4 regions of the Streptomyces sp. NPDC020362 genome follow, and region 1 is predicted to be linked to each of the others. Evidence: riboswitches for the same ligand, from Rfam matches in the RefSeq annotation. Region 1 holds a riboswitch; each other region holds the start of a gene.
The links. Region 1 has a riboswitch for cyclic di-AMP ahead of AB0H32_RS05940 (transglycosylase SLT domain-containing protein). Riboswitches for the same ligand answer to the same signal wherever they lie in the genome.
Positions count from the first base shown of each region.

Region 2: it holds a riboswitch for cyclic di-AMP, as region 1 does, so the genes downstream of both, AB0H32_RS08220 (transglycosylase family protein) here and AB0H32_RS05940 (transglycosylase SLT domain-containing protein) in region 1, are expected to answer to the same signal.
Region 3: it holds a riboswitch for cyclic di-AMP, as region 1 does, so the genes downstream of both, AB0H32_RS34375 (NlpC/P60 family protein) here and AB0H32_RS05940 (transglycosylase SLT domain-containing protein) in region 1, are expected to answer to the same signal.
Region 4: it holds a riboswitch for cyclic di-AMP, as region 1 does, so the genes downstream of both, AB0H32_RS27210 (NlpC/P60 family protein) here and AB0H32_RS05940 (transglycosylase SLT domain-containing protein) in region 1, are expected to answer to the same signal.

Region 1 covers NZ_JBFAET010000008.1:60,070-67,418, forward strand. Annotated here, with positions in the region: gene AB0H32_RS05925 (hypothetical protein) at 1-84, opposite strand, end outside; gene AB0H32_RS05930 (carboxymuconolactone decarboxylase family protein) at 158-619, shown strand; gene AB0H32_RS05935 (HAD family hydrolase) at 684-1,496, shown strand; gene AB0H32_RS05940 (transglycosylase SLT domain-containing protein) at 1,533-2,021, opposite strand; cyclic di-AMP (ydaO/yuaA leader) riboswitch at 2,025-2,222, opposite strand; gene AB0H32_RS05945 (polyprenyl synthetase family protein) at 2,755-3,765, shown strand; gene AB0H32_RS05950 (DUF2092 domain-containing protein) at 4,022-5,224, shown strand; gene AB0H32_RS05955 (ABC transporter ATP-binding protein) at 5,307-6,305, shown strand; gene AB0H32_RS05960 (ABC transporter permease) at 6,292-7,185, shown strand.
Region 2 covers NZ_JBFAET010000012.1:84,184-91,532, forward strand. Annotated here, with positions in the region: gene AB0H32_RS08205 (nucleoside triphosphate pyrophosphohydrolase) at 1-14, shown strand, start outside; gene AB0H32_RS08210 (cytochrome P450) at 14-1,279, shown strand; gene AB0H32_RS08215 (transglycosylase family protein) at 1,446-2,501, shown strand; cyclic di-AMP (ydaO/yuaA leader) riboswitch at 2,684-2,853, shown strand; gene AB0H32_RS08220 (transglycosylase family protein) at 2,858-3,550, shown strand; gene eno (phosphopyruvate hydratase) at 3,893-5,179, shown strand; gene AB0H32_RS08230 (septum formation initiator family protein) at 5,366-5,836, shown strand; partial or broken gene AB0H32_RS08235 (DUF501 domain-containing protein) at 5,865-6,314, shown strand; gene AB0H32_RS08240 (Ppx/GppA phosphatase family protein) at 6,471-7,349, shown strand, end outside.
Region 3 covers NZ_JBFAET010000143.1:274-7,622, reverse strand. Annotated here, with positions in the region: gene AB0H32_RS34395 (response regulator transcription factor) at 1-248, shown strand, start outside; gene AB0H32_RS34390 (NlpC/P60 family protein) at 269-1,333, opposite strand; gene AB0H32_RS34385 (hypothetical protein) at 1,748-2,101, shown strand; gene AB0H32_RS34380 (tellurite resistance/C4-dicarboxylate transporter family protein) at 2,105-3,073, opposite strand; gene AB0H32_RS34375 (NlpC/P60 family protein) at 3,179-4,534, opposite strand; cyclic di-AMP (ydaO/yuaA leader) riboswitch at 4,542-4,714, opposite strand; gene pcrA (DNA helicase PcrA) at 5,000-7,349, shown strand, end outside.
Region 4 covers NZ_JBFAET010000087.1:25,004-32,352, reverse strand. Annotated here, with positions in the region: gene AB0H32_RS27230 (WYL domain-containing protein) at 1-385, shown strand, start outside; gene AB0H32_RS27225 (MepB family protein) at 596-1,120, opposite strand; gene AB0H32_RS27220 (hypothetical protein) at 1,462-2,418, shown strand; gene AB0H32_RS27215 (oxidoreductase) at 2,622-3,527, opposite strand; cyclic di-AMP (ydaO/yuaA leader) riboswitch at 4,083-4,254, shown strand; gene AB0H32_RS27210 (NlpC/P60 family protein) at 4,263-5,480, shown strand; gene AB0H32_RS27205 (DUF6192 family protein) at 5,519-6,004, shown strand; gene AB0H32_RS27200 (GNAT family N-acetyltransferase) at 5,902-6,822, shown strand; gene AB0H32_RS27195 (methyltransferase domain-containing protein) at 7,315-7,349, shown strand, end outside.

The DNA.
Region 1 (7,349 bases):
TTTCAGCTCCTCGGGGAAGCGCTCCAGGACACCGGTCGAAGCCTCCAGAAGATGCGCCGAAAAATCTCCGTGCCGATCGGTCACGACGTCCGCCCCCGTTCCGTCAGTGCAGTGAACACAACCTAGCGAGCACCACTGACACTCAGGGGGCAGCACCATGCAGGCACGGATGACGAACCCGGCGTACGTCCTCCCGGCCGCGCTGAAGGGCATCGGCACGATCTTCCAGGCGGTCGGCGAGGGCGGACTGCCCGAGGAGCTGGCTGAGATCGTCGGGCTGCGGGCCAGCCAGATCAACGGATGCAGCGCCTGTGCGCACGGTCACACGGTCAACCTGCGCAAGGCCGGTGCGAGCGAGGAGCGGATCGCGGCCGTCGGCGCCTGGCGCGAGGCGCCCTTCTTCACCGAGGCCGAGCGCGCGGCGCTGCAGCTGTCCGAGCGGGTCACACGGCTCGCCGACCGCTGCGAGGAGCCGGTGCCGGACGCGCTGTGGGACGAAGTCGCCGACCACTTCGACGAGAAGCAGCTCTCGGCGCTGATCCTCACCATCTCGCTCACCAACATGTTCAACCGCATCAACACCACCATCAAGGAGCCCGCGGGCACCACTTGGGGGTGAGAAGCAGACAAGTGCGGGAACATCAGGGTGAGTCGGTGGGGCGCACTGTCCGTATTCTCTGATCATGGCCGCACCCCCCGCATACGCACTGATCGCCACGGACCTGGACGGGACACTGCTGCGCGGTGACGACACCGTCTCCGACCGGTCGCTCGCCGCACTCGCGAGGGCGGTGCGGGCCGGTGCCCGGCATCTGGTGGTGACGGGCCGCCCGGCCCCGCGGGTGAGGCCCCTGCTGGAGGACCTCGGGTGCACGGGGCTCGCGGTGTGCGGGCAGGGCGCGCAGGTCTACGACGCCGGAGCCGACCGCCTGCTGTGGTCGGTGCGCCTGGACCGGGAACTGGCCGAGACCGCGCTCGGCAAGATCGAGGCCGAGGTGGGGCAGGTCTACGCCGCCGTCGACCAGGACGGCGTGGACGGGCTCACGCTGATCGAGCCGGGGTATCTGATGCCGCACCCGACCCTGCCGGCCGTGCGGGTCGGCCGCCGCGACGACCTGTGGTGCGAGCCCATCAGCAAGGTGCTGTTGCGCCATCACACACTGTCCGACGACGAGTTGGCGGCGGTCGCGCGCTCGGCGGTGGGTTCGCTGGCGACGGTCACGATGTCGGGGCCGGGGACCGTGGAACTCCAGCCGTGCGGTGTCACCAAGGCGACGGGGCTGGCGCTGGCCGCCGACCACCTCGAGATCCCCGCCGGGCGGGCCCTCGCCTTCGGCGACATGCCCAACGACATCCCGATGTTCGACTGGGCGGCGCACGGCGTCGCCATGGCCAACGCCCACCCGGAGCTCAAGGCCGCCGCCGACGAGGTCACCCTGTCGAACGAGGACGACGGCATCGCCGTCGTCCTCGAAAGACTGTTCCCGACCGACTGACCGGGATAACAGCAGGGGCCCCGCCGCGGGCGTTCGTCAGTAGGCGCCGTTGACGTTGTCCATCGACCCGTAGCGCGCGGCCGCGTAGTTGCAGGCGGCCGTGATGTTCGCGACCGGGTCGTAGATGTCGAAGGACGTGCCGGCCACGTGGTACGCGTTGAACGTCGGGTCGATGACCTGGAGCAGGCCCTTCGACGGTATGCCCTTGGCGGCGTTGGAGTCCCACAGGTTGATGGCGTTCGGGTTGCCCGAGGACTCGCGGATGATGTTGCGGTAGATGCCGTTGTAGGTGCCCGGGATGTGCTTCTCGGCCATGATCGCGAGCGATTCGCGGATCCAGCCGTCGAGGTTGTTCGGGTACCCGGCGAGTGTGGTGGAGGGCGTGGTGGCCGCGGGGGTGGCGGCGGACGCGCTGGTCGCGCCGATGACGGGAAGGGCGAGTACGGCGGCACCGGTGCCGGCCACGGCGAGCGTGCGGACGAGGCGGTTGGTGCGGTTGCGGAGGCGCTGAGCGGCAGCAGGCATGGCGTTGTCCCTCTCCGTCGCCTGCGAGGTGAGCTGTCGGGTTCGGGCCCGGGGAGTGCCCGGCCGTGCCTCCTGGAAGGCACGGCTTCACCCCTAGCCGTTCCGGTGACGACATGTGCATCTGCGCATGTGCCGGCCGGTCCGGCGGCTTACCTGGGTCCCCCGCTCCTGCCGTACGAATGAGTTCGTCGATGGGTGGTGTCAGACGCGGCAGGATTCGGCGTCCGCCTGACGTGCCGGGAAGCTATGCGAGAGCACATGTCCGGAACAAGTACCGGATTCACCCAACGTGCCAGTTGACCTTGGTCTGTCCCGTATGGGCAACTTGATCCTTTGCTGTTGCCAATCCTCAACTGGCCTTGCGGGGCAAGGGCGGAAGGGGGTTGTGCCGGATGGCTGGATATACCTGCCCGCGTGACCCAACTCACGAAATGGCAAAGTGTACCAAATCAGACATGCGGGATTAGAGGGATTTGCTGCGCATGACGCAAAAGGAGTAATTCGCCCACGGCCCGGTTCGCGACAAATCGGACCAGTTGCTGTTAAGTCAATAGATGTCCGTCGTTATCAGATGATCAAGAACATAGCGGCCGTGATCCGATAGCGCCCGGCCTGGACCGGTGGGCGCTATCGGTGATCGAAACAGGACCGGATACGCTGACTTGAGTGATGGCAGCGACCTATCGACAAACCGCGTAACCGCCAGCAGACACCAGCAGACAGGAGACCCCTCGTGACCGTCGTCGGGCCGTTCGGGCTGAGCGTGCGGGACCAGGCTCTGGAAGCCGATGTCCAGGCCGGATTGGCGGCTGTCGAGGAAGGCTTGCTCGAAGCCACCAAGAGTGAGGTCCCGTTCATCACGGAGGCCGCGCAGCACCTCGTACGAGCCGGTGGGAAGCGGTTCCGGCCGCTGCTCGTGATGCTTGCCGCGCAGTTCGGCGACCCGTACGCGCCCGGCGTCGTACCGTCGGCCGTCGTCGTGGAGCTGACCCACCTGGCCACGCTGTACCACGACGACGTCATGGACGAGGCGGCCGTGCGGCGCGGCGTGGACAGCGCCAACACGCGCTGGGGCAATTCCGTCGCGGTCCTCACCGGCGACTTCCTCTTCGCCCGCGCCTCCCAGATCCTCGCCGACCTCGGCCCCGAGGCGGTACGGGTGCAGGCCCTCGCGTTCGAGAGGCTGGTCACCGGGCAGATCCTGGAGACCGCGGGTCCCTCGGACGGCCGCGATCCGGTCGAGCACTACCTGGACGTGCTCGGCGGCAAGACGGGATCGCTGGTGGCGGTCTCGTGCCGGTTCGGCGCGATGATGTCCGGCGCCGACGAGACGGTCGTCGACGTGCTCACCCAGTACGGCGAACGGCTCGGGGTCGCCTTCCAGCTCGCGGACGACGTCCTGGACATCGCCTCCGACTCGCGCGAGTCCGGCAAGACCCCGGGAACCGACCTGCGCGAGGGCATCCCGACGCTGCCCGTGCTCCGGCTGCGCGAGCGGGCCGCCCGCCTCGGCCTGCCCGAGGACCTCGCGCTGTGCGAGCTGCTGGACTCCGACCTCAGCGACGACGCCCGGCTCGCCGAGGCGCTCACCGCCCTGCGCGCGCACCCCGCCCTGGAGCAGGCCCGCCGGGACACCGTCCGGTACGCGGAGGAGGCGCGGGCCGCCCTGGCCCCGCTGCCGGAGTGCGACGCCAAGGCTGCGCTGACCGAGCTGTGCGACGCGGTGGTGCACCGGGCCGGCTGACCCGGGGCGGCATGCCCGCAACGAGCGCGAGGGCGGCGTCTCCCGCACGACCCCTACGGGTCGGGGGAGACGCCGCCCTCATGTGTCATACCGCAGGCGTACACGGAGTTGGCTCCGAGGTCTGACGCTTCCGCGCGGCCGATTTGGTCAGATGGAGACCACGGAAATCACCACTCCTCACCGATTCGGGTGAGAATGGCGGCTCAGGTGGACCAGCGTGAGGACAGCCGCCGCCGACGACGGAGGTAAGGCACAGATGGCACCGTACGAATCCGACGACGCAGCGGGCATCGCGCAGGACGAGGACCTGCGCGCCGGACGCCGCAAGGCCGCCCGGTACGCGGTCCCGGTCGCGGTGGTGGGGGTGGCGGCGGCCACGATCGGGCTGGTCCCGGCGCTCGCCGCCTCCGGTGACCCCGACCTGCCGAAGATCACCGCACAGCAGCTCATCGAGAAGATCGCCAAGTCGGACGTGCAGCAGCTGTCCGGCACGGTGAAGGTCACCACCGACCTCGGCCTGCCGAACCTCGGCGGCCTGGAGAGCAGCCTGGCCTCGGGGGCGGCCCAGCGCGGCGGCGACGGCTCCTCCGCGGACCCCAAGGCCAAGCTCACCGAGCTGGTCTCCGGCACGCACACCCTGCGCGTGGCCGCCGACGGCCCCGACCGGCAGAAGCTCTCGCTGCTGGAGAGCGGCGCCGAGTACAGCATCATCCACAACGGCAAGAACGTGTGGGGCTACGACAGCAAGAGCAACGAGGTCTACCACGGCACCGCCGCCGACTCCGGCAGGAAGCACCGGGCCGAGCCGCCGGCCACGCCCAAGGACTTCGCCGACGAGGCTCTGAAGTCGGTCGACGACACCACGTCCGTGACGGTCGACGGCACCGTCCAGGTCGCCGGACGCGACGCCTACAAGCTGCTGATCAAGCCCAAGCAGTCCGGCACCACGGTCGGCGCGATCAGCATCGCCGTGGACGCGAAGACGGGCCAGCCGCTGAAGTTCACGCTGACGCCGAGGAGCGGCGGCGCCGCCGTGCTGGACGCGGGCTTCACCCAGGTCTCCTTCGCCAAGCCGGCCGCCTCCGCCTTCGACTTCACCCCGCCCAAGGGCGCGAAGGTCACCGAGGAGAAGCAGAAGTCCAAGGCGCCGGAGCACGCCCCGAAGTCCGGCGAGGGCTTCGCCAAGGGCATGGACCGTGCCACCGTGCTCGGCAAGGGCTGGACGTCCATCGCCACCTTCGACACCGGCGCCAAGGGCGGCGCCCTGCCGTCCGGTTCCGAGGGCGGTGCCTTCGGCGGCTTCCTCGGCTCGCTGGGCGACCAGGTCTCCGGCAAGTTCGGCAAGGGCACGGTCTTCTCCACCCGTCTGGTCAACGCCCTGATCACCGACGACGGCAAGGTGTACGCCGGCGCGGTCACCAAGGACGCCCTGGTGAAGGCGGCGAACGAAGGGAAGTGACCCTCCCGGGGCCTGCGGGGAGCCCGGGTGGCTTTTCGCAGGCCCCGGGTGCGCTCCCGGGACACGACGAATCGAGGGACCGATGGACGAACCGTCCGCCACGGAGCGGGACTCGGGGGGCGCGGCGGAGCGGGGCGCACAGGACGAGCGGGGGCCCGTCATCGCCACGCTCGGCCTCACCAAGCGCTACCGCGGCGGACAACTCGCCGTCGACGGCCTCGATCTGACCGTCCCGGCGGGCAGCGTCTTCGGCTTCCTCGGCCCGAACGGCTCCGGCAAGACCACCACCATCCGCATGCTGATGGGCCTGATCGAGCCGACCTCGGGCACGGCCCGGGTGCTGGGCCGCCCCATGCCCCGGGCCACCCGCGCCGTCCTCCCGCAGGTCGGCGCACTGATCGAGGGCCCGGCCCTGTACGGCTTCCTCTCCGGCCGGGACAACCTGCTGCGCTACGACGCCGCCGACCCGACCGCCGACCCGCGCACCCGGCGCGCCCGCGTCGCAGCCGCCCTGGACCGGGTGGGCCTCGCCGCGGCCGCGGGCAAGAAGGCCAGGGCGTACTCCCTCGGAATGAAGCAGCGCCTGGGCCTGGCCGCCGCCCTGCTCCAGCCCCGCAGCCTGCTCGTCCTGGACGAGCCGACCAACGGCCTCGACCCGCAGGGCATGCGCGAAATACGCGCCCTGATCCGCGAGTTGGCCTCCGACGGCACGACCGTCTTCCTCTCCTCCCACCTCCTCGACGAGATCGAGCAGGTGTGCACGCACGCGGCGGTGATGGCGCAGGGCCGGCTCGTCACGCAGGGCGCGGTGGCGGACCTGGCGGCCGGCGCGCGCGGCCGGCTGGTGGTGATCACACCGGACCCGGGCGAGGCGGCCCGGACACTGAAGGAACAGGGCGTCGCGGACGTCACCGTGGACGGCGAGCGGGTGAGTGGCGAGCCGCCCGTACACGACCTCGCCGAGGTGAACGCGGCACTGGTCACGGCGGGCGTCCGGGTCCGGGGCTTCACGCTCGAACGGGCCTCCCTGGAGGACGCGTTCGTGGCACTGACGGGGGAGGGTTTCGATGTCGCGGGCTGAGGCGCTCGGCACACCGGCGGCGGCAGGTCCCGGTCGTCCGAGCCCCCTGTGGACCTTCGGGCTGCTGCGCAGTGAGCTGGTCACCACCGTCCGCCGCTGGCGCACGCTCGCGCTGCTCGGGGTGCTGGCGGCGGTGCCGGTGCTGATCGGGATCGCGGTGAAGGTCCAGACGCGGGGCGGCTCGACGGGCGGTCCGGAGGGCGGGAACGGCCCGGCGTTCATCGCGCAGATCACCAACAACGGCCTGTTCCTGGTGTTCACGGCCCTGGCCGCGACCCTGCCGTTCTTCCTGCCGATGGCGGTGGGCGTCGTCGCGGGCGACGCGATCGCGGGCGAGGCGGGCGGCGGCACCCTGCGCTATCTGCTGGTCGCGCCGGCCGGCCGTACCCGCCTGCTGCTCACCAAGTACACGACCGTCATGGCCTTCTGTGTGCTGGCCACCCTGGTCGTGACCGTCTCCGCACTGCTCGTCGGTGCGCTCCTGTTCCCGCTCGGCGAGCTGATGACCATCTCCGGCACCCGTATCAGCTTCGCCGATGGCCTCGGCCGGGCGCTGCTGATCGCCCTGGTGGTCGCGGCCTCACTGGTCGGCATCGCCGCCCTCGGCCTGTTCGTGTCGACCCTGACCAACAGCGGCATCGCGGCGATGGCGACCACCGTGGGCCTGCTCATCACCGTCCAGATCCTCGACCAGATACCCCAGCTGCACGCGCTCCAGCCGTACCTCTTCCCGCACTACTGGCTGTCCTTCGCCGACCTGGTGCGCGACCCCGTCTACTGGGACGACCTGGTGAAGAACCTCGGTCTCCAGGCGCTGTACGCGGCCGTGTTCGGCTCGGCGGCCTGGGCGCGTTTCACGACGAAGGACATCAACGCGTAGGGACGCAGGCCGTCCGCACGCAGGGCGTCTGCGCGCAGGGCGTCTGCGCGCAGGGCGGGACAGACGCCCGGGTGCGCCGAGTGCGCTCGCCGTCTGGCGCGCAGGAGCGAGCGGTTCGCGCCGTTCGCGCGTTCGTGCCGGGCGTGCCGGGCACGCGGGCCGTT
Region 2 (7,349 bases), on a different contig from region 1:
CGGTCAAGGAGTGATGGACCAGCCCCACCCCCCGACGGCCCCCGACCTCTTCACCTGGGAGTTCGCCGCCGACCCCTACCCCGCCTACGCCTGGCTGCGCGAGCACGCACCCGTGCACCGGACACGGCTGCCCAGCGGGGTGGAGGCCTGGCTGGTCACGCGGTACGCCGATGCCAAGCAGGCTCTTGCCGACCAGCGGCTGAGCAAGAATCCCGCGCACCACGACGAGCCCGAGCACGCCAAGGGGAAGACCGGCATCCCCGGTGAGCGCAAGGCCGAGCTGATGACGCACCTGCTCAACATCGACCCGCCGGACCACACCCGCCTGCGCCGCCTGGTCAGCAAGGCGTTCACGCCCCGCCGTGTCGCCGAGTTCGCGCCCCGGGTGCAGGAGCTGACCGACCGCCTCATCGACGGGTTCGCCGCGACGGGCTCCGCCGACCTCATCCACGAGTTCGCCTTCCCCCTGCCCATCTACGCCATCTGCGACATGCTCGGCGTCCCGCGCGAGGACCAGGACGACTTCCGGGACTGGGCGGGCATGATGATCCGGCACGGGGGAGGGCCGAGGGGCGGGGTCGCGCGGTCCGTGAAGAAGATGCGCGGCTATCTCGCCGACCTCATCCACCGCAAGCGCGAGGCGCTGCCCGCCGAGCCCGCGCCCGGCGAGGACCTGATCTCCGGGCTCATCCGGGCCTCCGACCACGGCGAGCACCTCACCGAGAACGAGGCCGCCGCCATGGCCTTCATCCTTCTCTTCGCCGGCTTCGAGACGACCGTCAACCTCATCGGCAACGGCACCTACGCCCTGCTCACCCACCCCGAGCAGCGGCGTCGGCTGCAGACGTCCCTGGCCGCCGGGGAGAGGGACCTCCTGGAGACCGGTGTCGAGGAACTCCTGCGGTACGACGGACCCGTGGAGCTGGCCACCTGGCGGTTCGGCACCCGGCCGCTCACCGTCGGCGGCCAGGACATCGCCGCCGGGGACCCGGTGCTCGTCGTCCTCGCCGCCGCAGACCGCGACCCCGAGCGGTTCGCCGATCCGGATGTGCTGGACCTGTCCCGCCGGGACAACCAGCACCTCGGGTACGGCCACGGCATCCACTACTGCCTCGGCGCTCCCCTCGCCCGGCTGGAAGGCCAGGCCGCCCTCGCCACCCTCCTCACCCGTCTGCCCGACCTGCGGCTCGCGGCCGATCCGGCCGAGCTGCGCTGGCGCGGCGGACTCATCATGCGCGGCCTGCGCACGCTGCCCGTGGAGTTCACGCCCGTGCCGTGAGCACACCCGCCCGGGCGCGTACGGCAGACCTCAATTCTGTGATCTTCACGTGATCTGCGCGGCATTAACTTGTGACAAGTGATCGTCTGCCGATACGTTCACCCATCAGCGTGACACCCCGCTTCACCCGTCACGCCGGCCCCGTTGTCGCACGAAAGGCTTCCGCATGCTCACCGGGAACGGTCGTCACCGTCGCCCCCGTCAGGCTCCGGCTCTCCTCGTCGCGGCCGGAGTGACCGGCTCCGCCATCGCCATCCCGCTCCTCGGTGCCGCGAGCGCCAACGCGGCCGACGGCACCACATGGGACAAGGTGGCCCAGTGCGAGAGCGGGGGTTCCTGGAGCGCGGACACCGGCAACGGGTACTACGGCGGCCTGCAGATATCCCAGGACGACTGGAACAAATACGGCGGCTCGGAGTACGCCTACAGCGCCGACCAGGCCAGCCGTTCGCAGCAGATCGCCGTCGCCGAGAAGATCCTCGCCGACCAGGGCACCACCCCCTGGGCCACCTGCGCCCTGCTCTCCGGCCTGACCTCGAACTCCGGCTCCGTGGACGTCGACACGGGCCTCGGTGACTCCGACGCGCAGGGCTCGGACGCGCAGGGCTCCGATGCGCAGGGCTCGGACTCGCAGGGTTCCGGTCACTCCTCCGGGCACAAGGACTCGTCCGACTCCACCGATACATCCGACTCATCCGGCCTGTCGGACTCGTCGTCTTCGTCCGACTCCTCCTCGGATGTGGCCGCCAAGCCGTCACCGAGCGCGAGTAAGCACACCGGTTCTCATCGCTCCGACAAGGCCGATGAAACCCCCAAGTCCGACAAATCCTCCTCGCCGGGCTCCGGGGGCCGGCAGGAAAACGAGTCGCCCACCGCGGACCCCACCACGGAAGACTCGGACAATTCCGCCCAGAGTGACGGCTCTTGGAGCCTCGTCGACACCGGCTCGCTCAGCAGCGGCGGGCGTCACCGCGGCGGGAGTGCGGACGAAAGCGCGGCAAACGGCCAGAACGCCGCCTCGCCCGGCCGCCATGCCTCCCGCGACGCGAGCACCTACACCGTCCGCGACGGCGACACCCTCGTCTCCATCGCCGACTCCCTTGACGTCGACGGCGGATGGCGCGCCCTGTACGCCGGGAACAAGAAGGTCGTCGGCGCCGACCCGAACGACATCACCCCCGGTCAGACCCTGAATATCGGTGCGGAAAAGGGTGGAAAGTAGCGGGAGTTGACGCCCCGCTTCACGCCGAATGTCCGTTTTGGCGAAAGTGTGGGATGAGTCTCAGAAGCCCTGATCGTCTTTGAAATTCCGCCGGGCGCATGTCTACGGTCAAGGCCGCTCGTCACCACGAGCCCCGGCACTCGCAACGCCGAGTCCTGCCAGCGGTTGCCCGGGAACAGTCGTCGCGTCATGCGCCGTAGGCAGGAGCGGGGGACCCAAGGTAAGTGCCGGGGCCAGCAGTTGAGGCTGGATCCGGCTAGGGGTGAAGCCGCGCCTCCCCAGGAGGTGCGGCCGGGCAACTCAACCGGCCCGAACCCGACAGCTCACCTCGCAGGCGTCGGTGAGGGGATCGATCCATGCTGTTTTCCGGCAAGGGCAAGCACCGTCGTCCGTCCAAGGCCACCCGGGCCATCGCGCTCGCCGGTGTCACCGGTGCCGTCGTCGCCGCCCCGCTGATGGCGGCCGGCAACGCCTCCGCCGCCACCGGCTCCGAGTGGGACGCGGTCGCCCAGTGCGAGTCCGGCGGCAACTGGGCCATCAACACCGGTAACGGCTACTACGGCGGCCTGCAGTTCTCCGCCTCCACCTGGGCCGCGTACGGCGGCACCGCCTACGCCGCGCAGGCCAACCAGGCCACCAAGGCGCAGCAGATCACCGTCGCCGAGAAGGTCCTCGCCGCCCAGGGCAAGGGCGCCTGGCCGGTGTGCGGCACGGGCCTGTCCGGCACCCCCTACAGCGGCTCCGCCCCCACCGCCGCGCCCAAGAGCGCCCCGGCGAAGACCACCGCGCCGACCACCCGCTCCACCGACACGCAGGCCGCCTCCCGCTCGGCCGAGCGTCCGGCCCCGAGCAAGACCGTCACCACCCCGACCGGCAAGAAGGTCAAGAAGGGCGACGGCGAGTACAAGGTCGTCAAGGGTGACACCCTCAGCACCATCGCCGAGAAGCACGGCGTCAAGGGCGGCTGGAAGAAGCTGTTCGAGCTGAACAAGGACATCGTCGAGGACGCCAACCTCATCTACCCGGGCCAGCAGCTGCACCTGAAGTGACACCTGGCTCCCACCGGAACCACAGCGCTCTCACAAGGCCCGCCCCCACTCTGAAGGCCTCGTGAGGGTCATCCCCCCGTCCCCACGGGCTCCCCGCCCCGGCGCGTGTTCCCCCGTACGCGCCGGGGCGGGGTTGTTTGTTTCCCCGCCCTGCTTTCCCGCCCTGTTTCCCCACTCTTCAGCCGGGCCTCATCCGGAAGCCCCTTTGTTCCGGACGTGAACAATGGGTACGGTCTCCCTGTCCACGGGACGGTCGGTCGGTGGCCGACGGGCCCGGGACGGTTAGGCTCTAGTCGCAAGGCGCACCCGCCCCGCACAACCAGCGTCACATCCATGAAGGAGATGCTCGTGCCGTCCATCGACGTCGTCGTAGCCCGGGAAATCCTGGACTCCCGAGGCAACCCCACGGTCGAGGTCGAGGTCGGCCTCGACGACGGCAGCACGGGTCGTGCCGCCGTTCCGTCCGGCGCCTCCACCGGCGCCTTCGAGGCCATCGAGCTGCGCGACGGTGACCCGAACCGCTACCAGGGCAAGGGCGTCGAGAAGGCCGTCCTCGCCGTCATCGAGCAGATCGGCCCGGAGCTGGTCGGCTACGACGCCACCGAGCAGCGCCTGATCGACCAGGCCATGTTCGACCTGGACGCCACCGACAACAAGGGTTCCCTCGGCGCCAACGCCATCCTCGGCGTCTCCCTCGCCGTCGCCCACGCCGCCTCCGAGGCCAGCGACCTCCCGCTCTTCCGCTACCTGGGCGGCCCGAACGCGCACCTGCTGCCGGTGCCGATGATGAACATCCTGAACGGCGGCTCGCACGCCGACTCCAACGTGGACATCCAGGAGTTCATGATCGCCCCGATCGGCGCGGAGTCCTTCTCCGAGGCCCTGCGCTGGGGCACCGAGGTCTACCACACCCTCAAGTCCGTCCTGAAGTCCAAGGGCCTGTCCACCGGCCTCGGCGACGAGGGCGGCTTCGCCCCGAACCTCGGCTCCAACCGTGAGGCCCTCGACCTCATCCTGGAGGCCGTCAAGCAGGCCGGGTACGTCCCCGGCGAGCAGATCGCCCTGGCGCTCGACGTCGCCGCCTCCGAGTTCTACAAGGAGGGCAAGTACGTCTTCGAGGGCAAGGAGCGCTCCGCCGCCGAGATGACGGAGTACTACGAGGAGCTGGTGGCGGCCTACCCGCTGGTCTCCATCGAGGACCCGCTGTTCGAGGACGACTGGGCCGGCTGGAAGGTCATCACCGACAAGCTCGGCGACAAGGTCCAGCTGGTCGGCGACGACCTCTTCGTCACCAACCCGGAGCGCCTGGCCCGCGGTATCGAGGAGGGCACCGCCAACGCCCTGCTGGTCAAGGTCAACCAGATCGGCTCGCTGACCGAGACCCTGGACGCCGTCGAGCTGGCCCAGCGCAACGGCTTCAAGTGCATGATGTCCCACCGCTCCGGCGAGACCGAGGACGTCACCATCGCCGACCTGGCCGTCGCCACCAACTGCGGCCAGATCAAGACCGGCGCCCCGGCCCGCTCCGAGCGCGTCGCCAAGTACAACCAGCTGCTGCGCATCGAGGAGATCCTCGACGACGCCGCGGTGTACGCGGGCCGCAGCGCCTTCCCGCGCTTCAAGGGCTGACCCCTCCCGGGCCAAGTCCCAGCCAGTCGTACGTACGTCCCCGTACCCGGTCCCGTACCGTGTCGGGGACGTACGCGCGTGTTGACGGGAGGCGGGGAAGATGGCCGTGCTGTGCTGTCCCGGGGGCACCCCCCGGACCCCCGGCCGATAGCGGGTGGCCGGAGCGATGATGCGAGGTGAGCTGTCATGACCGGCCGGGACCGGTTCTCCACCGCGACCAGGCTCAGGCTGCTCGGCGAGCAGACCGCGGCCCGGGTCTACCGCTCCCAGACCAAGCGACAGGCCCGCCGCTCCCGGCTCACCGGCCGGGCCGCCCTGCTCGCGCTGGTGCTGTGCACGCTGATCGTCGCCCTCGCCTATCCCATGCGCCAGTACGTCTCCCAGCGCGCCGAGATCGCCGACGTCCAACGGCAGCAGCGGCAGGCCCGCGAGCGCGTCGAGCAGCTGCGCGACCTCAAGGCGCGCTGGCAGGACGACGCCTATGCCGAGCAGCAGATCCGGCGCCGGCTGCACTATGTGATGCCCGGTGAGACCGGGTACACCGTGATCGACCCGGGCGCGGCCAAGCAGTCCCGCGCCGGCCTCGGGGCCGCCCACCGGCCCTGGTACGCGAACGTCTGGGACGGCGTCGACAAGTCCGACGCCTCCGACCAGTGAACCGACAGAAAGACAGCTGAAGACAGTCATGGAAACGCCTCCGCCGCCCACTCCGCGTACCGAGCCGACCGACGCGGACGTCGAGGCCTTCAAGCAGCAGCTCGGGCGTCCGCCGCGCGGGCTGAGGGCGATCGCGCACCGGTGCCCGTGCGGGCAGCCGGACGTCGTGGAGACGGCCCCGCGGCTGCCGGACGGCACGCCCTTCCCGACGACGTACTACCTGACGTGCCCGCGCGCGGCGTCCGCGATCGGCACGCTGGAGGCGAACGGCGTCATGAAGGAGATGACCGAGCGGCTGCAGAGCGATCCCGAGCTGGCCGCCGCCTACCGGGCCGCGCACGAGGACTACATCCGTCGCCGGGACGAGATCGAGGTCCTGGAGGGCTTCCCGAGCGCGGGCGGCATGCCGGACCGCGTCAAGTGCCTGCACGTCCTCGTGGGCCACTCGCTGGCCGCGGGACCGGGTGTGAACCCCCTCGGCGACGAGGCGATCGCCTTGCTGCCGGAGTGGTGGCGCAAGGGTCCGTGCGTGCAGCCGCTCGAGGCGCCCGATCCGGCGGACGAGCACCCGGGCGAGCAGGGCGCGGTGTTCGACCCCGCCGAGGTCCGCAGCGGCTTCTTCGCGTACCGGCCCCTGCTCGCCGAGGGGTTCACCCGCGTCGCCTCCGTCGACTGCGGCACGAACTCCATCCGGCTCCTCGTCGCGGACCTCAACCCGGCCACCGGCGAGCTGCTGGAGCTGGACCGGCGCATGACGATCGTGCGGCTCGGCCAGGACGTGGACCGCACCGGCCGGCTGGCGCCCGAGGCGCTGGAGCGGACCTTCGCGGCGTGCCGTGAGTACGCGGACGTCGTCCGCGAACTGGGCGCCACGACGGTGCGGTTCGTCGCCACCTCCGCCTCCCGGGACGCGGAGAACCGGGACGAGTTCGTGCGCGGTGTCGTGGACATCCTGGGCGTCGAGCCCGAGGTCATCACCGGCGACGAGGAGGCCGAGTTCTCCTTCACCGGGGCGACGAAGGAACTCACGGGCCGCGACGATGTCGCCAGGCCCTACCTGGTGGTGGACATCGGCGGCGGCTCCACCGAGTTCGTCGTCGGCGAAGACCGGGTGCGATCCGCGCGGTCCGTGGACGTCGGCTGCGTGCGGATGACCGAACGGCACCTGGTGGCCGACGGCAAGGTGAGCGACCCGCCCACCGAGGAGCAGATCGCCGCCATGAGGGCCGACATCGAGGCCGCCCTGGACCTCGCCGAGGAGACGGTCCCGCTGCGCGGGGCGCGCACCCTGGTCGGCCTCGCCGGCTCGGTGACCACCGTGTCCGCGATCGCCCAGGACCTGCCCGAGTACGACTCCGGGCGCATCCACCACTCGCGCATCTCGCGCGAGCGCGTCCGTGAGATCACCGAGCGGCTGCTGCGCTCCACGCACGCCGAGCGTGCGGCGATCCCGTCCATGCACCCGGGTCGTGTCGACGTCATCGGTGCGGGCGCCCTGGTGCTGCTCGCGATC
Region 3 (7,349 bases), on a different contig from region 1:
GGTTCGTCCTGGACGCCTTCGCGTCCACCGACGCCCCACCGGTCGACGAGGACCTGGACCGCCTGACCCAGCGCGAGCGCGAGGTGCTGCGGCTGATCGCCCGTGGCTACGCCTACAAGGAGATCGCCAAGCAGCTGTTCATCTCGGTGAAGACGGTCGAGTCCCATGTCTCGGCGGTCCTGCGCAAGCTCCAGCTCTCCAACCGCCATGAGCTGACCCGCTGGGCGACGGCCCGCCGCCTGGTCTGATCCGGTTCCGGCGGCCGCTCTCACGCCACCCGGGTGGCCCCGGCGAACGGCATCAGGTCGACGGGGGCGAGACGGACCGGTGCCGACGGGTTCGGGGCGTGGATCATCTGGCCGTTGCCGACGTAGATGCCGACATGGCTGATGCCGGAGTAGAAGAACACCAGGTCGCCGGGCTGGAGTTCCGAGCGGGAGACGCGTCGGCCCGCGTTGATCTGGGCGTAGGTGGTGCGCGGCAGGGAGATGCCGGCGGAGTGGTAGGCCGCCTGCGCCAGGCCCGAGCAGTCGAAGGCGTTCGGACCGGTCGCGCCCCAGACGTAGGGGCTGCCGAGCTTCTGATAGGCGTAGGCGACAGCCGCCGCCGCCCGGGCGTCGGGGGCGGCGACGGACCCGGCGTGCTCCAGGGCCGCCCGGGCGTCCGAGGCCGACCGCGAGGCGCGGCCCTGTGCGCTGCCGTCGCCGGTGACCTGGGCCCGCTGCGGCCGAGTGAGCCGCGCCAGCAGCCTGCGCGCCTCCGTCAGCTTCGCGGTGATGGTCCGCTTCTGCCGCCGCAGCTCCACCTGCCGCGCCCGCAGCGACGTCACCTCGATGCGGGCGGCGCCGCGCAACTGCTCGATCTCCCGCAGCTGTTCGCGCACCCGGGCCACCGCCCCGGCCTGCCGCTCACCGGCCCGCTCGGCGAGCGCGGCCCCGTCCAGGTAGCGGTCCGGGTCGCTGGACAGCGCGAGCTGCCATGCAGGATCGAACCCTCCTTGGCGGTACTGTGCCGTCGCGTACGAACCCAGTGCGTTCCGGGCCGCGTTGAGGCCTTCCTGTTTGCGGGCGGTCTCGTCCCGCAGCGAGTTCAGGCGCCGCTGGGCCGTGTCCGCCTTCTCCTTCGCCCCGTCGTACTTCTCGGTGGCGGCCTCCGCCTCCTGGTACAGCTTGTCCACCTTGGTCTTCACCTGGGCCGGCGTCAGCTGCGGCTCGGCGTGTCCCGTTCCGTCGAAGGCCGTCGCACTGGCTGCGCCCGCGAGGGCGAGGGTGACGGCCGTGCGGACGGTGTTGCCGCCGAGCGAGCGCTGTCGGGGCTTGCGGTGCGCTGCCACCTGGACCGTCACGTCCTTCCGTAGGGCTTCTGCGACCGAGCGTCGATGCGTCCGGCGGCGGCCCGTACAGGGGGAGCGGGCCGCCGCCGGATCTTTCTCGGGGGTGGTGACCGAGTGCCGCCCTGGCACGGGCGGCGGTGGGGAGCCGGTCACCTGGAGGAGGACGGTAGGCCGGACTGTGACAGCCAGGTAACGCACTGTACGGAACTGGCTGTGACGGATCGCATCGTGACGGTATGTGACAGAACTGTCCGCCTGGAGTCGTCGCCTTCACGCAGCGTGGTGACCGATGTGCGGAATGTGAAACATGCCGGAGCCGCGGGGTGCTATGGGGCGCATATATGCAAGACCGACGCATGCCTGTGGGGGCCCGGTGACCGGAGCCTTCGGGGCCCCTCATTAGGCTCCGGGCTCATGGACGTACTCATCCATCTCTTCGTCGGCCTGCACATCATCGGTATCGCGGCACTGCTCGGCGGTTTCCTCACCCAGATGAAGGCGATGGGCCAGGGCACGGCCCGCTTCGTCCCCGGGATGCTGCACGGCGCGCTCACCATGCTGGTCACCGGTGTGGCCCTGGTCGGCCTCAACCAGGCCGACGACCACCACGTCAACGCCATCAAGATCGGCGTGAAGCTGGCCCTGCTGATCGTGATCCTCGGGCTGGTCTACGTGCAGCGCGACGAGGAGAAGGTCGACAAGCGCCTCTTCGGGCTGGTCGGCCTGCTGACCATGGCGAACATCTTCATCGCCGTGCTGTGGACGTGACGCTCAGCCCGCTCGGCTGAACCCGGGGCGGGCCGCGAGCGCGGCACCGGCCGCGACCACGAGCCACGCCGCCACCGCCACCCACACCAGCACCCGCCCCGGCTCCCTCAGCCATGCGCCTCCGACGGCGGCCACGACCGACAGCGTGGCCGCCGCCGTCATTCCCAACGGGAACACCGTCGCCCACCGCCGCGTGTCGTAGCCCAGCCGCGGCCGGGCCACCTCGGCGGCCAGCAGCACCAGGTACCAGGCCAGGTCCAGCGCGAGCAGCACGACCGTCGCGTCACGCAGCACACCGCGGTCGTCGTCGTTCCACAGATACAGGCGCGCGCTGTCGGCGGACAGCAGCTTCGCCCCGGCCAGTGCCGAGATGGCGAGTGCCCCGCCCGCGATCCACTGGTCCCCGGGCCCTTCGAGGACCTGCCGCAGGTCGAAGTGCGGCAGGGCGATCCCGTAGAGCACCAGGCCCAGCCAGAACAGCACCATCGCGGCGCGCGCGAGCCATGCCGTCGTCGTGGCCGCTGCCAGGGTCGCCGCCAGCACCGCGAGCCCCTGTGTGGCCACACAGCACAGGAACACCGCTCCCGGCATGCGCGACTTCCAGTGCCGTACGACGAGAACGAGCAGCACCGGCCAGAGCAGCGCCGCCAGGGCCAGCGACGCCCCCGCGAGCCGCTGCCAGCCGAACGCCGAGATCCGGGTGCCGAGCACCGTCGTGGCGGCGACGGCGGTGAGCGCGCCCGGGCTCCGGGCCTCGGCGGCCCACCGCTCCCGTTGCCCCAGCAGCCGAACGACGAAGTTCGCGGCGAACGCCACCCAGGCGAGACAGGCCAGCCACAGGAAGACCAGGGAAAGCGTCTCGGTGCCCGTCAGATACAGGCTCACCGACACGATGCCGGTCGCCATGACGGCGGCGCCCGCCGCCGGCGGACGCTCCGCCCACCACGCGCGCAGAGCTGAGATGCCGGCCATGCGCCCGATGCTAGGTATCCGGGCAGCCCGCGGGAGGAGGGCACGCGCGCGTGGGGCTCGAAAAGAGCACGGGACGGGGAAGAATGGGTCAGGAAAAGGATCCGGTCAGACGGGCCGCACCACGCTGTGGACGATCGGTTCGCCCCACTGGTAGACGGGTTCCTCGCGGATGCACCCGCCGGGCGTCGGAGCGTGGATCAACATGCCGTCGCCGGTGCAGAGGCCGACATGGCTGCTGTTGCCGTGGAAGAAGAGCAGGTCACCGGGCCGGGCGTCGGCGAGGGGCACCTGGGTGCCCGCACGGGCCTGGTCGTGGCCGGCGCGCGGGAGGGCGACACCGGCTGCCCTCCAGGCGGCCTGGGTCAGTCCGGAGCAGTCGTAGGAGCCGGGGCCGCTGGCACCGGACACGTACGGCTTGCCGACCTGGGCGCGGGCGAAGGCGACCGCCTTTTCGGCCCGGGTGGCGTACGAGTCGGTGGGGTCGGTGGATGCCGCGCAGGTGGGATCGGCGGACGCCGAGTCGGCGTGACTGGCAGACGCCGAGTCAGTGGGACCGGCGGACGCCGAGTCGACGGTCTCGGTGGTCGGCCAGCCGGTGGGGCCGGTGGGCGCAGAGTCGTTGGGACCGGTGGTCGGCGAGCTGGTGGTCTCGGTGGTCGGCCAGTCGGTGAGTCCGGTGGACGCCGAGCCGGTCTCCTGCCGTGCCGCTGCCCGCTGCCGCACGGGCTCGGCCGTGTGCCGCACGGGCTCGGCCATGTGCCGCACCGGCTCGGCCGTGTGCCGCACGGGCCCGGCCGCCTGTCGTGCCGGCACCCCCTGCCGCAGTGGCTCGGCCGCCTGCCCGGCGGTCTCCTCCCGGGGCCACTGTTCGGCTGCGGCAGGCCGTGCGCGCTCCTCGGCCGTGAGCCGTGACAGCAGTTCACGCGCGGTGACGAGCTTCTTCTGAACGGCCGCCTTGGCCGTCTTCACGTCGTACGGCGCCGCTGCCGCCGTCGCTGTCGGAGCCTGTGTCGGCGCCTCGGGGCCCGCGGTGGTCCGCCCCCGCCCGGCGGCGTCCTTCACACGCGAGGCCAGCCGCTTCATCACCCGGTCCGGGGCGAAGTGGTCCTGCGGATACTCCGCGAGGAGGGCGGTCGTGTCGGGGGCGACGGCGAACGACCCCAGCTCCTCACGAGCCTTGGAGAGCCGGCCCGGGCGCCGGGCGCTCTCCTCGGCCGGGGCGTCCACCCGCCCCCGCTGCCTGCCCGCCGGCTGCTCCTCGGCCGCCGAGTCGGCCCGGCGGTAGAACTCGTCGACCTTCTTCTCGATCTCGGCCAGGCTCGGCCGGCCGTCCGGAGCGGGGGCGGCCTCGGCCGTCTGGGGCAGGACGGCCACGGAGGTGATGGCGGCGGTGGCGAGGTCGGGCGTGCGAACGCCCGGTCCGAGGGTTGTGCCGGGGCGCGGCTTGCGGTGCGACGCCAAGGGAGGCGACTCCTTCCAATGTGCCGCCTACCGGGTTAGCTGTCGGGTTCGGGCGGGTGGTTCGGAAGGGTTGCCCTACGGCTTCGTCCCGGGCGGGAGTCGGCCGATTCACCCCAGGATCGGTGGGTCCCCGGCTCCAGTGGCCGCGTGAAGGCGCACCGGACTCGGCGGAGGCCGCAGCGCTCGGCGACGTTCGCCGGAAGGGGGTCGTGCGGCCTGACGGCAACCTAGCCAACTCGTGTGACTCTTGTGAAGGTTGGTGAGTCATATGTCCGATACATTTCCGTGACCTGAGGCCGTTTTCATACAGGCGTGACAAGGTGCTTTCGCAGCGTGAGGGCCGATCGGCACGGATCGGGACGGTGATCGACTCCCCGGGGCCGTGTCCGATAGCGGGCGCCCGCGGGAGCCGTGTTCCGGGGACTGCGACCGGTTGTCGGTGCGGCGCCCTAGACTCGGAGAGCGATGAGCAGCCTCTTTGACGACAGCTTCCTGGCGGACCTCCAGCCCTCCCGCGGGCGCGAGGAGGAACCCCCGCCGCCGCCCGAGGACGATCACGCTCCGGAGCCGCTTCCGGACGATCTGTTCGGCGGGAAGTTCGACGTACCACCGGACCGGGACGCCTACTACCGCGACGGCGCCCCGCGCCCCGCGATCGACGCGGCGGCGCTCCTGGAGGGGCTGAACGAGAACCAGCGCGCCGCGGTCGTCCACGCCGGCTCCCCGCTGCTCATCGTCGCCGGCGCCGGCTCCGGCAAGACCCGCGTGCTCACCCACCGCATCGCCCATCTGCTCGCCGAGCGGAGCGTGCACCCGGGCCAGATCCTCGCGATCACCTTCACCAACAAGGCCGCGGGCGAGATGAAGGAGCGCGTCGAGCAGCTCGTCGGCCCGCGTGCGCACGCGATGTGGGTCATGACCTTCCACAGCGCCTGCGTGCGGATCCTCAGGCGCGAATCGAAGAAGCTCGGCTTCACGTCGAGTTTCTCCATCTACGACGCCGCCGACAGCAAGCGCCTGATGGCCCTGGTCTGCCGTGACCTGGACCTGGACCCCAAGCGCTTCCCGCCCAAGTCCTTCAGCGCCAAGATCAGCAACCTCAAGAACGAGCTGATCGACGAGGAGGACTTCGCCGCCCAGGCGAACGACGGCTTCGAGAAGACCCTCGCCCAGGCCTACGCGCTCTACCAGTCGCGGCTGCGCGAGGCCAACGCGCTCGACTTCGACGACCTGATCATGACGACGGTCAACCTGCTGCGCGCCTTCCCGGACGTCGCCGAGCACTACCGCCGCCGCTTCCGGCACGTCCTGGTCGACGAGTACCAGGACACCAACCACGCCCAGTACGCGCTGGTGCGTGAGCTGGTCGGCACGGGTGCCCACGACGAGAACGTCCCCCCGAACGCGTACGACCTCCCGCCCGCCGAACTGTGCGTGGTGGGTGACGCGGACCAGTCGATCTACGCCTTCCGGGGCGCGACGATCCGCAACATCCTCCAGTTCGAGGAGGACTACCCGAACGCGACGACGATCCTGCTGGAGCAGAACTACCGCTCCACGCAGACCATCCTGTCCGCCGCAAACGCGGTCATCGAGCGCAACGAGTCCCGCCGCCCGAAGAACCTGTGGACCAACGCCGGCCAGGGCGCCCGGATCACCGGCTACGTCGCCGACACCGAGCACGACGAGGCCCAGTTCGTCGCCGACGAGATAGACCGCCTCACGGACGCGGGCGAGGCCAAGTCCGGTGACGTCGCCGTCTTCTACCGCACCAACGCACAGTCCCGTGTCTTCGAAGAGGTCTTCATCCGAGTAGGCCTGCCCTACAAGGTCGTCGGCGGCGTCCGCTTCTACGAGCGCAAGGAGGTCCGGGACGTCCTGGCCTACCTGCGCGTCCTCGCCAACCCCGAGGACTCGGTGCCGCTGCGCCGCATCCTCAACGTCCCCAAGCGCGGCATCGGCGAGCGCGCGGAGGCGATGATCGACGCCCTCTCCCAGCGCGAGAAGATCAGCTTCCCGCAGGCCCTGAAGCGCGTGGACGAGGCCTACGGCATGGCCGCACGCTCCACCAACGCGGTCAAGCGGTTCAACACGCTGATGGAGGACCTGCGCACCATCGTGGAGTCCGGGGCCGGGCCGGCCACCGTCCTGGAGGCGGTGCTCGAACGCACCGGATACCTGGCCGAGTTGCAGGCCTCCACCGACCCGCAGGACGAGACCCGCATCGAGAACCTCCAGGAACTCGCCGCCGTGGCCCTGGAGTTCGAGCAGGAGCGCGAGGAGGGGGAGCAGGGCACGCTGGCCGACTTCCTGGAGAAGGTCGCCCTGGTCGCCGACTCCGACCAGATCCCCGACGAGGAAGAGGACGGCTCCGGCGTCATCACGCTGATGACCCTGCACACCGCCAAGGGCCTGGAGTTCCCGGTCGTCTTCCTGACCGGCATGGAGGACGGCGTCTTCCCGCACATGCGCGCCCTCGGCCAGACCAAGGAGCTGGAGGAGGAGCGGCGCCTGGCGTACGTCGGCATCACCCGCGCGCGGGATCGGCTGTACCTCACGCGGTCGGCGATGCGCAGCGCCTGGGGCCAGCCGTCGTACAACCCGCCCTCCCGCTTCCTGGAGGAGATCCCGGCCGCCCATGTGGAGTGGAAGCGGACGGGAGCGCCCGCGCCGGTCTCCTCCGGGCCGGCCTCCGGGATCGCGGCCTCGCTGTCCTCGTCCCGCTCGCGCTCGTCGGCGGCGGGTGCGTCCGGGTTCGCCACTCGGCGGGCCTCCGAGAAGCCAGTGGTGTCCCTGGCGGTCGGTGACCGGGTCA
Region 4 (7,349 bases), on a different contig from region 1:
CGCCAGGGACGACTGGCGGATCTTCCGCCTCGACCGCGTCACCAGCCCCACACTCACCGGTCGGCGCGTCCCCGCCCGTCCTCTGCCCGGCGACGACCCCGCTGCCTTCGTCGCCGCCCGGCTCTCCGACGCCCCCACCCGCCACCGCGCCGTCGCCACCGTCCACGCCCCAGCCGACCGCATCCGCGCCCACGCCCGGTACCTGGCCGCCCGGGTCCGCCCCGTCGACCGGACCACCTGTCTCGTGGACGCCTCCGACGACTCCCTCGGCCGTGTCGCCCAGACCCTCGCCGGTCTCACGGCCGACTACTCCCTCGACGCGGACCCCGACGTCGTCGACCACCCCCGCGCCATGGCCCACCGCACCCTGCGGGCGACGGGCTGACAGCGCCGCGAGCCGTCATGAGGACAGCGGACGGCCTGTCCTGCTCACTCGGTCCGCCCAACAGCCGGACGGCGTCGAGGTGCTCGAGCGACAGCCGGACGGGGGCGAGATGTTCGAGCCGTAGTCGGACGGGGCATCGGTTCGCGCGGCAGCCGGACTGGGGCACCGAGTTCGCCCGGGAGCCGGACGGGGCGTGACCGGAGCGGGCGCCTACGGGTGGTAGAGGGACTGGGCGCGCTGCACGTCGGCAAGCCCGTCCTGACCGAGGTGGAAGAAGTAGTTCACCTGCCATGCCTGCGTGCTGCGGGCCTGCCGGTTGGTCGTGGTAACCCACGGCGGATAGACGCGGAATCCGCGCTTTCCGCCGGAGCCGTTGCGGGAGACGATGTCACGCTCGCACAACACCTCGCGCGGGAACACGAACTGCCCGAAGCCGCTGTCGTCGCGACTGCTGACGACGAACAGGTCCACCCCGTCGTCGGCGTCGAAGGGCCGGATCGGCCCTTCCCCGGACCGCTGCCACACGGTGACGAACTGGCCCACCTTCGTCGGGGTGGTCTTCGCCACGCGGAACCGGACCGCGCGGCCGTCGAGCAGGAACGCGCATGCCGCGTACTCGGCGCTCTCCGGTTCGGGCACCGGCACTGTGCACGTGAAACCGTTCGGGTCGTACACCGACTCCTTGGCGGCGAGCAGGTCACGGTGAACCCCTGCCCATAGCTGATGCGTCACCATGCCGTCATCCTGCCATCCTGCCCGCGCGTGCTGCCGCGGCCTCCCATGCCGTCGGTCGCGGAACCCTCACCCCCGGAACCCGAAGCGGTCGGTGCGAGCGATCCGCCTCCCGGGCGTGACACAGGCGTCGACCGTGAACGGGGAACCGGCCCGAAGGCCCGTCCTCCAGGCCTGCGAACGGGCGCTCACCGGCCGAACCGGACGCCGTGAACAGGCCCGTACGACATCGCTCGTACGGGCTTCCTCGTCGCTCCGCACCCCCCGGGGGCGTGTCAGAGGCGTACGGCATCATTACCTAGACCCAAGGGGCCGCAGCCCCCGTCCCAGTGAGGGGTTCGCCCGTGAGCACCGTCCCGCCCGCCGAAGAACCCGACGGGGGATCGGAGGAGCACTCCTCCATATCCGACGAGCAGTGGGCGGCGTTCCTGCGGGACACCGCCGAAGGCGATGGCGCCGCCGCACCGAAGGAGCCGTCGGCGCGGGCGAGGATGGTGGAGCAAAGGCTCCGGGACATGTCCGCGGCGGAGCAGCAGCCCCGGAAGCCGAAGGGGCGTCCGTTCGGCGACAGGGCGCGCGCGGTGATCCCATGGATGGCCGCGGCGGCCGTCGTGCTCGTGGGCGCCTACGAGCAGAATCTGCTCTCATGGGGCGGGCCGCCCACGTCCGGCCCGGCGAAGTCCGTCGCACTGCCGGGGGGCGGAGTCTCGGACGGGGACCGGTGCGGGGCCAAGGGATACCACCACTTCCCACTCCCCGCAGCCGCCTCCTCACCCGCGCCGCAGCCCACCGGCCCGCAACGCGGTCCGCAGCTCGCCCTCGGCTCCTACGGCTATGAGCGGCTCAACCCGCGCACCCCCGGCCGTCTCACCATCGGGCTTCTCCTGGCGCCGGGCCCGAAGGGATCGCTCAAGGTGCCCCGGACCCTGGGCGCCGAGGGAGTCGCGGTGGAGATCGAAGGCCCGCACGGACTGGTCGGCGGGGCGCACGGCCTCCCTGTCACCTGGAATCCCGCCGTGAAAGCCGACGCCGAGGACAAGACACAGATCTACCTGAACGGCGGCGGCAGCGCCGAGGTCTCACTGCCGGTACAGGTCCTGTGTCCCGGCTACGACGGCAGCGCCGTGATGAAGCGGCTTCAGGCACCGATCGACTCCTCGAACACCATCACCGGTCAGCCGGCCTACACCCTGACCGTCTCCGTCCGTGATCCGGCCATCGGGGAGCTGCGCAAGTCGGTCGGCCTGCCGGTCGGCGGCAACCTGCTCAGCGTGAACAACCTCGAGCCCGACGGCCCCTGAACGCGGTTCCCGCAACCGCCAGTTGAAGGAGTGGGCAGGGCCACCGGGCACCGGCCGGGAGGGTGATCATGCGGGTGCCTCTGCGCTGCCGGAGCGCGCACGTCGAGGACAAGGATCAGCCGCTTGAGTGGTGCCCGCTGCGGCGGCAAGGTTCGGTTTTTGGCAGGGGACGGGGAGTTTCACCGATCGCCGCTGGCCGGGGCTCAGGCGGCGTCCTCGGCGGGCTTGTTGAGGACGGCCAACTCCTCGTCGGTCAGGCGCAGGGTTGCGGCGGCGATGTTTTCTGCGAGGTGTGCCGGGTTCGTGGTGCCGGGAATGGCCAGCACATGCGGACCGCGGTGGAGGGTCCAGGCGAGCCGTACCTGGGCCGGCGTCGCATGGTGGGCGCGGGCGACGGAGTGGACGCGCGCGTCGTGCTCCCGGGGTGCGGCTGCCTCGCGCCGCAGGCCGGAGATGGCGAAGTACGGGACGAAGGCGATGCCCTGCTCCCGGCACAGGTCCATCAGCCCGCTCGCGTCGGCCCGGCGCCAGTCCAGGCCGTAGGAGTTCTGCACGCAGACCACGGGCGCGATCGTCAGGGCTTCGGCCACGTGCTCCGGGCGGATGTTGGAGAGCCCGAGGTGCCGGATCAGGCCAGCCTGGCGCAGCTCGGCGAGGGCGCCGAAGTGCTCGGCGATCGAGGCCGTAGCGGGGCCGTTGCGGCGTAGGTTCACCACGTCCAGGTGGTCCCGGCCGAGCTGGCGCAGGTTCTCCTCGACCTGGCCGCGCAGCTGGTCGGGGCGGGCCATGGTGAGCCACTCGCCGGAGGGGTCGCGCGCTGGGCCCACCTTGGTCACCACGACCACGTCGCCGTACCAGGACGAGAGGGCGCGGTTGATGAGTTCATTTGCGGACCGTAGCGGCGAGAAGTAGAAGGCGGCCGTGTCGATATGGTTGACACCCTGCTCGAACGCGCTGTGCAGGAGGTCAACGGCGACTTTGCGGTCGATCGGCGTGCCGTCGGAGTTCCCCATCATGCCGTTGCCCGTCAGCCGCATTGCGCCGTAGCCGACGCGATTCACCTCTACGTCCCCGAGCTTCCAGGTCCCTGCTGCCGCCGCTGCGCTCACTGTGCTCCCTTGTCCGTCGGTTCGTCAGGCCCTGGAGTATGGGGCGGTCGTGGCGTTCGGCGACAGGGCGGCGGGCTGGGCGAAACGTCACATTCCTACGGGGAACTGAACGTCAGCGCACAGCCGTTGGACATGTGGAGAGAACGCCGGGCAGGACGGAATTCCGGGCCTTGTGCTGCTGTCCTCACGAGGCGGCAGACGACCGTGACTTCGTTCGGCGCGGCCAGGCAAGGTGATCACCATCCACTCCGGTCGGACGCGGCTCAGGCCGACGAGGCGGAACGCGGCCGGCCCGCGGGGTCGGATTACGGTTCGCAATCGTCCGGCCGAGTCGCGACGCACCCCTCACCCGGGCGCGAGGAGACATGTGTGAGCGTTGCAATTCCGGACGCCTCATGTCATATCAAGGCGGATTGACTGCACCCAACGACCCCACCGAGCAAAGGTCACGAAAATGTATCGGGCATATCACCCACCAGCCTTCACAGGGGCCACATGAGTTGGCTAGCGTTCCCGTCAGGCCGCCCGACCCCCACCGGCGAACGTCGCCGGGCCGTGCGGCCTCCGCCGAGTCCGGCGCGCCCGCACGGCAGCCGGAGCCGGGGACCCACCGACCTTGGGGTGAATCGGCCCAGCTCCCTTCCGGGGGCAAGGGTCGTAGGGCAACCCTTCCGAACCACCCGCCCGAACCCGACAGCTAACTCGGTAGGCGGAACATGGAAGGAGTCGCCTCCCTTGGCGTCGCACCGCAAGTCGCGCCCCACGGGTACGCGCGTAGCCGGCATACGCACCCCCGTCCTGGCCACGGCCGCTCTCACCTCCGTGGCCCTGCTGTCCCAGACCGCCGATGCCACCCCCTCCGCCGACGGCAGGCCGAGCCTCGAAGAGGTCCAGAAGAAGGTCGACGACCTGTACCGCCAGGCCGAGTCGGCGACCGAGAGGTACGACGCCGCCAAGGAGAAGTCCGCGACGGAGCGCAAACACGTCGACACCCTGCTCGACGACGTGGCCAAGCGCACGGCCAAGCTCAACAAGGCGCGTGAGGAACTGGGTATGTTCGCCGCGGCCCAGTACCGGACCGGGGCCGCCACCCCCGACACCGCGACCTTCCTGCTCGCGGACTCCCCGCAGGACTACTTCGACCAGACACATCTGATGAGCCGGCTGACCTCGCGGCAGAAGGGCGCGGTCGACGACTACGTCACCGAGCAGTCCGCGACCATGAAGGCGCGGCAGAAGGCCGTCAAGAGCCTCAAAACGCTGACTCAGTCGCAGAACGACCTCAAGACGACCAAGTCCACCGTCCAGGAGAAGCTGTCCACGGCGCGTGAATTGCTGTCCAAGCTGACTGTGGAGGAGAAGGCGCGCCTCGCGGCGATCGAGAAGCAGAAGCAGGAGGAGGCGGCGCGGAAGGCGGCGGAGCTCGCCAAGAAGCAGGCGGCGGCCGCGCAGGCGGCGAAGCAGAGTGCGTCTTCGGGCTCGACCTCGAGTTCTGGCTCGGCTTCGGGCTCGTCCTCCGGATCCGGCTCGTCGTCGGGTTCCGGCTCCTCCTCGGGTTCGGGCACCTCCACCGCCTCGTCGGGCTCCACGTACGCCGCCAAGGCCGCGAAGGTGCTCACCTTCGCCCGCGCGCAGATCGGCAAGCCGTACGTCTGGGGTGCGACCGGGCCCGGCTCCTACGACTGCTCCGGCCTCACCCAGGCCGCCTGGAAGGCCGCCGGTGTCTCCCTGCCGCGCACCACCTACGACCAGGTGAACGTTGGTACAACGGTGTCCCTCACCGACGCCCAGCCCGGCGACCTCATCTTCTTCTACGACGACATCAGCCACGTCGGCATATACATCGGCAACGGCATGATGATCCACGCCCCGAAGCCCGGTGCCTACGTCCGTGAGGAATCCATCTACTACGGCGGCGACTCGATCATCCACAGCGTGGTCCGCCCGGCCTGACGGCCAGTGGCGGCCAAAGGCCCGGACACGCCGACGTGATGAATGATCCGCCGGCGCGCGTTCCGCAGCTGCGTGCGCGGCAGTTCACCGACGACGAGCGCGAGACCGACCGCCGGCAGATCGGTCGGGTCCGCGCGGCGGCCGACCGGCTCGAAGGCGCCCTCGGCCAAGGCGAGCCGGCCCTGGAGGGGCATCTGGTCCCGCAGGGACGGCTGCATGCCTTCACGGCGGACACGCTCGGCCTGCCCATGATGATCACGGTGAGCCCGCCGACCTACAGGTCGCGACCGGCGCGCGACGTGTTCTGGAGGCTGCGTTTCACCCAGCCGCAGAATGCTGGCAGACGTTGCACCCGTCGTGGCGGCGGCTCATCACCGGGCAAGCGCTTCCCCCGAGTCCGGTACATCAGGGAACATGAAGCATGCGCCCGGATGACTGGCACCTCACCGACCACGTCGACGACTTTCTCGCCCGAGCCGGAGACTTCCTGCGTTCGCGCCCCGCCCTGCACACCACGCCGCTGACGCTGACCGAGAAACTGCGCACACGCGGGGCGGACGCATTCGGCGCCGAGGCCACCGTATTCGGCCGACTGGAGTCGGAGGGCGAGGTCCGCGCCATCTTCTACCGCCCTCCGTCCCACCGACTGACCCTCACCACCCTTTCTCCCGAGCAGGCCGACACCCTCGCCGCCCGCCTGGCCGATCTCGGCCACTCCCTCTCCGGCGTCACCGCGGACCATGACACCGCCACCGCTTTCGCCGAGGCATGGCAGCGGCACACAGGCGCAGCGTCGGTCGCCATGTGGTGGGGCCGTCTCCACCGCCTCGGCACACTCGCCCCACCCGAGCCGCGCCCGGACGGCCGGGGCCGCGTCCTGGACGCACAGGATCACCAGCAACTCATCGGCTGGTGCAACGAGTTCGCCGCTGCGGTCGGAGAACCCCCCACCCTGGACACCGACTCCTGGGCCGACTCACGCTTCGCCGACAAACACTTCACGTTCTGGGAGACCCCGGACGGTGCTCCCGTCTCCATGGCAGGCTCGACGTCGATGGTGGGCGGCATGATCCGGGTGGACCCCGTCTACACCCCGGCCCACCTCCGGGGGCGCGGCTACGCGGGCGCCGTGACGGTCGAGGTGACCAGAGCCGCGCTCACCGCGGGCGCGACGGACGTCGTCCTGTTCACGAACCCGGCCAACCCGACCAGCAACGCCCTCTACCGGCGCATCGGATACGTCCCGGTTGCCGACTTCACCGGGTACAGCTTCTCCTTCGACGCACCGGAAGCCGGTCAGGAAATCGAGCGGCACAAGACGCACCTGCCACCGGGAAGCTGATCCGACGACACCGCGCCACCGGTTACGGCAGGGTTCTCCAGTCCGCCCGGGTGACGCGGCCGCCGCCACCGCCGCGTGTCTACGACCCCAGGGACCAGGGCTTCGGCGTAGTCGTATGGTGTCCGGTTCATGAGTGTCTGTCGGGTGGGAAGCCCTGGGAGTAGGACAGTGCCGGACAGCCCCGGATCCCGAACTGGAGAAGAGGTACCACCCGTGATGAACGGGGACGCGCATCTGCTGGATCCGCCGGCCCCGACTTTACGTCGTGATCGATGGCATCCGGTACGAGGCCGAACCGGCCGTAGCCGACAGTCCGCTCAGCGCGCTGTCCCGCGCGTGGTGCGCTGGCTGTGGGGGCCGAATACATGTACCCCTTCCGGCGCGTCACGGTGCAGAACCGTGCTGTAGGACGTACGGGGTTCGCTGGCTGTGTGAGATATCCCCCTCCCGTCGTCGTGGCGCTGGTGGCCCGGGGAGGTTGACCATGTAGTGATGACCTCCTCGCCCCGCCCGCCGCACGTCGGTGG